Regions from separate parts of the Oerskovia sp. 140933 genome, predicted to be linked through region 2. Evidence: predicted binding sites of a transcription regulator. Region 2 holds the regulator's gene; the other holds the start of a gene.

Region 1 (3,411 bases), on a different contig from region 2:
CCGCGGCCGCCGAGTCCTTGTCCATGTGCTGGTCCCAGTCGGCGAGGAGCTCCTGGCCCTCGGCCGCGAAGTCGTTGCGGACGCCCTTGCTGTTCTCGATGTCCTGCTCGAGCAGCGGGATCACCAGCGCGGCGGCGTACGGGCTCCAGTCGTCGTTCTGGATTGTGTTCATGGTCTCGACGTCGACCTTGCGGCCCGAGTCGATCTCCTCCTGGAGGAGGGCGCGGATGCGCTGCGAGCGGTAGCCGTAGTCCCAGTCCGTCGTGAGGAACGGGGTGGTCCCTGCGGGGAGCACGGCCTGGTTCGCCGCGACGACGAACCCCTCCTCAGGGTCGACCACGCCGGGCATCTGCGCGTCGGGCACCCAGCCGGTCCAGTCGTACCGCGCGTCCCAGCCCGGTCGTGGCCACGTCCCGTCGGACGGCACCGGGCCCTCGATGCTCGCCCGGACGGGGATGCGGCCCGGAGCCTGGTACCCGATGTGCCCGTCCGTGGTCGCGAACACGATGTTCTGCGCGGGGACCTCGAAGAGCGCCGCCGCGTCCTTCATGTCCTGCGCGTCGGTCGCGAGGTTGAACGCGAAGACCGCGTCGGCGGTGTGACCGGGCTCGAGCGCGGTCCACTGGAGCGAGACCTCGTAGTCCCCCAGCGGCGTGCCCTCGGTCGGGGACTGCGCGACCTTGTCCATGGGGAGCACGGTCGAGACGATCGGGCCGTGGACCGTCGAGCTGATGTCGAGCTCGACGTCCTCGCCGCCGTTGACCTTGATGGTCTCGGTGCGGGTCTCGAGGGGCACCCAGTCGTCGCCCCGCAGGTAGGTGTCGTCACGCACGCGCTCGATGAAGAAGTCGGTGACGTCCGCCCCCATGTTCGTCAGTCCCCAGGCCAGGTCGGCGTTGTGGCCGATGATGACGCCCGGGAAGCCGGCGAACGAGAAGCCCGAGACGTCGAACCCGCACGCGGGACCGACCTCGTTGCAGTGCAGCCCCACCTGGGCCCAGACGCTGGGCGCCTGGAGCGAGAGGTGGGGGTCGTTGGCCAGCAGCGGCTTGCCGCTCGTGGTGTGCTCCCCCGAGACCACCCACGAGTTGGAGCCGGTGCCCTCGCCCCGGCCGACGAGCACGGGCACCGCGGCGAGCGCCTCGTCGGCGGCCGCGACGGCCGTCTGGAGCTCGCTGCCCGCGAGGGTCGGCAGGTATGCGGTCTGCTCGGCGTCATCGATCTCGATCCCGACGGGCTCGCTCGTGGTCGGCACCTCCGCCGGGTCGAGGATGGGCCGGTTGGCCTCGGTGGGGTACGTCGGGAAGAGGGTCCCCACCCGGGCCACGTCCTGCGCGACGGCGGCCGGGTCCGCGGTGCCGCTCGGGGCACCCGCGAGGCCCCCGTACGCGATCGCGCGCTCGAGCTCGTCGTCGTAGTTGCCGCGCAGGTCCCAGGCCATGGCCTTGAGCCACGCGAGCGAGTCGATGGGGTCCCACGGCTCGGGGGCCGGCACCGAGACGCTCGTGCCGAGCACGGTGTACTCGAGCGCGATCTCGCTCGGGTCGCGGTCCTCGATGTAGGCGTTGACGCCGTCCGCGTACGCCTGGAGGTAGGCCTTGGTCTCCGGGGCGAGGATCTTCCACTCCTCCTCCGCGACCAGGCGCCAGCCGAACGTGCGCGTGACCTTGTCGGCGTCGATCGCGACCTTGCTGTCGCCGACGAGCTCCGCGAGGCGGCCTGCGGTCACGTGGCGCCGGTAGTCCATCTCGAAGAAGCGGTCCTGCGCCTGGACGTAGCCCTGGGCGCGGAACAGGTCCTCGGGGGTGTCGGCGTAGATCTGGGGAACGCCCTGCGCGTCGCGGAGCACGCTGACCTCCGCGTCGAGGCCCGGCAGGGTGAGGTTCCCGTCCGTCTGCGGGAGCGGTCGGCGCACGGTCGCGACGGCGAACACCGACACGGCGACCAGCAGCAGGACCACGAGCGCGGAGATCGCGATCATGGCCCGGCGGGCACGAGAACCTCCCCGTCGGGCAGCAGGGACGGGCGGCGAGGGGTCGCCGTGGACTCCGGCGGGGACATCAGCAGACACGGTGCGAGACTACCCCGGGCAGGCCAGGCGTATGATTAGCACTCAGTAGCCCCGAGTGCTAGTCCGGCCCTGCCCAGCGACAGGCACCGGACGCCGCGGACCAGGCTCGCGCCCGGCCCGTGACGACCGCACTCCACCCGCGACCTCTTGAGGAGAGACCGTGCCCACCTACGCGTACACGTGCACTGCCTGCGGCCACGCCTTCGACATCCACCAGGCGTTCACCGACGATGCTCTGACCGTGTGCCCCGAGTGCGGCGGCCGCCTGCGCAAGGTCTTCTCGTCGGTCGGCGTGACCTTCAAGGGCTCGGGCTTCTACCGCACCGACTCCCGCTCCTCGAAGTCGTCGAGCACGGGCTCCACCACGTCCTCGACCCCGTCGAAGTCCTCGGACGCGGGCGGGTCGTCGACCTCGGGCTCGACGTCCTCGGGCTCGTCGTCCTCGGGCTCGTCGTCGAGCGGCGGGTCCACGAGCAGCGGCTCGTCCGGCTCGTCGACGCCCTCCGCGAGCTGACACTCCCCCGGGCCGTGCACAGGTAGCCGGTCCCGCACCTCGTCCACAGGCCGCCGGCCCGCTCGTCCGGAGGCCCGCACCGGTCGCCTAGCGTCGGCGCATGCCCTCGCCGTCGCCGTCCGCCCTCCCGTCGGGCCGCCGCCCGTCCGCAGCCCGACGGCGCCTGCGCGCCCTCCTGTGGCGCTCGCGCCTCGTGGTGCTCGCCCTGGGCTGCGGGCTGGCAGCCGCCGTCGTGGTCGACCGCCTGAGCCCGCCGCCGCTCGCGACGCGTCCCGTCGTCGTCACGGCACGCGAGGTCGAGGCCGGCACCGCGCTGACCACGAGCGACGTCGCGGTCGTGCAGGTCGCGGTCTCCCTCGCCCCCGAGACGTCGCTGACCCGGGCGAGCGACGCCGTCGGGCGGTCCACGTCCGTCGCGCTGCCACGCGGGCTGACCCTCACCCCGTCCCTCGTCGCCGCGGGCGACCTCGCCACCGCGGCCCCCGCCGGGACGGTCGTGACGCCCGTCCGCCTCACCGACCCCTCGGTCGCCGCCCTGCTGCACCCGGGCGACCGCGTCGACCTGCTCGCCGTCACCGGGAGCTCCGCGGGACCCGGCGTCGGCACCCACCTCGCACGACGGGCCCTCGTGCTCGGAGGAGCTCCCACCGAGCCCGCACCCGGGGGGCTGCTGGGCGGCGGCACCACCGAGGGAGGCATCACCCTCGTCGCCGTGCTCCCCGAGGAGGCCGCGGCCCTCGCAGGGGTCGGCGAGTGGGGCGGGCTGTCCGTCGTCCTGGTGCCCTGACGGTGCGGCCCCACCCCGGGGGCATGGCAGGATCACCTC
Region 2 (3,411 bases):
GGCTTCGCGCTCACGAGCCTCGCGGCGGGCCTGGCGCCGTCGGACGAGTGGCTCGCGATCGCCCGGCTCCTGCAAGGGCTGAGCGCCGGCCTGCTCAACCCGCAGGTCATCGGGCTCATCCAGCAGATGTTCTCGGGGTACGAGCGCGGCAAGGCGTTCGGCATGTTCGGTGCGACGATCGGCGTCTCGACGGCCCTGGGGCCGCTCCTGGGCGGCCTCATCATCCAGGCCGCGGGCGAGGAGAACGGGTGGCGCTGGATCTTCGGGATCAACGTGCCGATCATCGCGGTCGTGCTGCCGCTCGCGCTCCGCTTCCTGCCGGCGAGCGTGCGCAGGCCGGGGCCGCGCCGCCTCGACCCCGTCGGGCTGGTCCTCATCGCGGTCGCGACGGTCGCGGTCATGCTCCCGTTCGTCACGACGTCCGGCCAGGGCGACGACCCGACGCGGTGGTGGTGGCTCGCGCTCGGCCTCCTCGCGATCGGCGCGACGATCCTCTGGGAGCGGCGCTACCAGCGCACCACGGGCGCCTCGGTCCTGGACCCCCGGGTCCTGTCGCTCACGTCGTTCCGCAACGGCACCCTGCTCGGCATCACGTACTTCGCGGGCTTCACGGGGATCTTCCTGGTCGCGACCCTGTACCTCCAGAACGACCTGCAGTTCACGCCTCTGCACGCGGGGCTCATCGGCATGCCGTTCGCGATCGCGTCGGGCGTCGCGTCCTGGCTCGCGGGGCGCGGCGTCGCACGGTGGGGGAGACCGCTCGTGGTCGCGGGCCTGGTCGTGGTGCTCCTGGGCCTGGGCGGCGTGATCCTCGCGATCCGCGCCTCGGGCGACGCGCGGGCCCCCGCGGGGTGGGGCATCGCCCTGACCATGATGATCACCGGCATCGGCAGCGGGACCGTCATCTCCCCGAACCAGACGCTGACCCTCGCGCGCGTGCCGCTCGACCTCGCCGGGGTCGCGGGCAGCATGCTCCAGCTCGGTCAGCGCGTGGGCTCTGCCATGGGGATCGCCGTCGTGCTCTCGACCTACTACGCGCTCAAGGCGGGCGGCTCGACCGGGGCGGTCGCGGCGAGCACCGCGATGCTCATCACGGTCGGTCTCGTGTCCGTGTCGCTCGTGGTCGCGCTCGTGGACCTGCGGGCGCGGTCGCACGGCGAGGTCTCCTCGACGCTCTGAGGGGCGCCGTCGCCTGCCGCGACGGACGAACGACAGGCCCGACGGCGGAGCATGGGCCTGCGCGGTCGGGGCGCCTCCACGCCGCCGCCCGAGGCGCTTCCGCAGACCCCGTGAGGAGCCTGTGGAGGCCGCCCCGAACCTCTCGCTCGACCGCGTAGAATTAGCACTCGACGGTGGAGAGTGCGAGACACGCGACGATCGGCAGGAGGTGGTCATGAGCGAGGAACGACGGCTCGATGTGCTGCGCGCGATCGTCGAGGACTACGTCCTCACCAGGGAACCGGTGGGTTCGCGGGTCCTGGCCGAGCGGCACCGCCTGGGCGTGTCCCCGGCCACGATCCGCAACGACATGGCTGCCCTCGAGGAGGAGGGGTACATCGCCCAGCCCCACACCTCGGCCGGGCGCATCCCCACGGACAAGGGCTACCGCTTGTTCGTCGACAAGCTCTCGACGGTCAAGCCGCTGTCGCCCCCGGAACGTCGGGCGATCGAGACCTTCCTGTCGGAGGCCGTCGACCTCGACGACGTCGTGACGCGCGCCGGGCGCCTCCTCGCGCAGCTCACGGGCCAGGTGGCCGTGGTCCAGTACCCCTCGCTGCGGCGCTCGGGCCTGCGGCACCTCGAGCTCGTGCCGGTCGGTGACCGTCGCCTGCTCGTCGTCATCATCACGGACACGGGTCGGGTCGAGCAGCGCACCCTGGAGGTCGCGGCCGCGCCGGACGACGCCACGCTGGCCGAGCTGCGCTCGCGGCTCAACGCCGTCGCTGCGGGCAAGCGGCTCGCGGAGCTCGGCAAGGGCTTCGCCGAGATCGCGGAGACGGTCCGCCCGGAGCACCAGGACCTCGCCCGGTCGCTCGCACAGCTCGTCGAGGAGACGCTCGCGGAGGAGTCGGAGGAGCGCATCGTGCTCGCGGGCACCGCGAACCTCGCCCGCGTCGGGATGCGGTTCGAGCACGCCCTGCGCCCGGTCCTCGAGGCGCTCGAGGAACAAGTCGTGCTCCTCGGGTTGTTGACCGAGATGGCCGCGGAGTCCGGTGTGAGCGTGCGGATCGGTCACGAGACGCAGCTCGAGGGGCTCGCGGAAACGTCGGTCGTGACGAGCGGATACGGTAACGAGGGTGACTCGGTCGCGCTGATCGGCTCGATCGGGCCGACCCGCATGGACTACCCCGGGACGATCGCCTCGGTCCGCGCGGTCGCGCGATACCTGTCGCGCGTCCTGACCTCATGAGCACGGTTCTTGCGCCGGCGGTCGCTGTGCCGGGTCCTCGGACCCCGGTCACCGCCGCACGGTGTTGTCGGAAGTCGCCGATCCAGGATCGGCGTGCGCTAGTAGAGAGTGACCTGTGAGCGACTACTACCAGATCCTGGGCGTGCCCCGGGACGCGAGCCAGGACCAGATCAAGAAGGCCTACCGCAAGCTGGCCCGTGAGCTGCACCCTGACGTCGCGGGCGAGGCCGCGGAGGACAAGTTCAAGGACGTGTCCCGCGCCTACGAGGTGCTGTCCAGCCCGGACAAGCGTCAGCAGTACGACATGGGCTCCGACCCGTCGGCCGCGGGCGGCGGCATGGGTGGCGGCTTCGGCTTCCAGGACATCTTCGAGACCTTCTTCGGCGGTGGCCAGGCGCAGTCGGGACCCATCCCGCGCGCGCGCCGCGGCCAGGACGCCCTGGTGCGGCTCGACATCGACCTCTCCGAGGCCACGTTCGGCGCTCGACGCGAGCTCCAGGTCGACACGGCAGTGATCTGCGGCACCTGCTCGGGCTCGTGCTGCCGTCCCGGCACGTCGCCCCGCACCTGTGACGTGTGCAACGGTCGTGGCACGGTCCAACGCGTGGCCCGCTCCTTCCTCGGGCAGGTCATGACGACGGCCCCCTGCGCCGCCTGCCAGGGCTTCGGCACGGTCATCCCCGAGCCCTGCGCCGAGTGCGCGGGCGAGGGGCGCGTGCGCAGCCGCCGCACCCTGACGGTCAACGTCCCCGCGGGCGTGGACACGGGCACCCGGATCAAGCTCACCTCGCAGGGCGAGGTCGGCCCCGCGGGCGGCCCCGCAGGCGACCTGTACGTCGAGATCCGCGAGCGCAACCACGAGATCTTCGTGCGTCGCGGCGACGACCTGCACTGCACGCTCCAGGTGCCCATGACCGCTGCGGCCCTCGGGACGGTCCTCGAGCTCGAGACCCTCGACGGTCCGCAGGAGATCGACCTGCGCCCCGGCACGCAGCCCGGTC

Evidence for each region. The regulator HrcA, encoded in region 2, represses chaperone genes, less so after heat shock. The targets are predictions, from matches to a motif close to TTNGCACTCGNNNNNNNCGAGTGCNAA.
Region 1: the regulator HrcA is predicted to act here: its motif matches at 2,107-2,133, upstream of NHG27_RS16610 (FmdB family zinc ribbon protein).

What each region holds. Positions count from the first base shown of each region.
Region 1 covers NZ_JAMXIO010000040.1:10,852-14,262, reverse strand. The annotation lists gene NHG27_RS16615 (penicillin acylase family protein) at 1-1,981, opposite strand, end outside; gene NHG27_RS16610 (FmdB family zinc ribbon protein) at 2,232-2,585, shown strand; gene NHG27_RS16605 (SAF domain-containing protein) at 2,686-3,372, shown strand.
Region 2 covers NZ_JAMXIO010000002.1:82,334-85,744, reverse strand. The annotation lists gene NHG27_RS01610 (MFS transporter) at 1-1,179, shown strand, start outside; gene hrcA (heat-inducible transcriptional repressor HrcA) at 1,394-2,410, shown strand; gene dnaJ (molecular chaperone DnaJ) at 2,526-3,411, shown strand, end outside.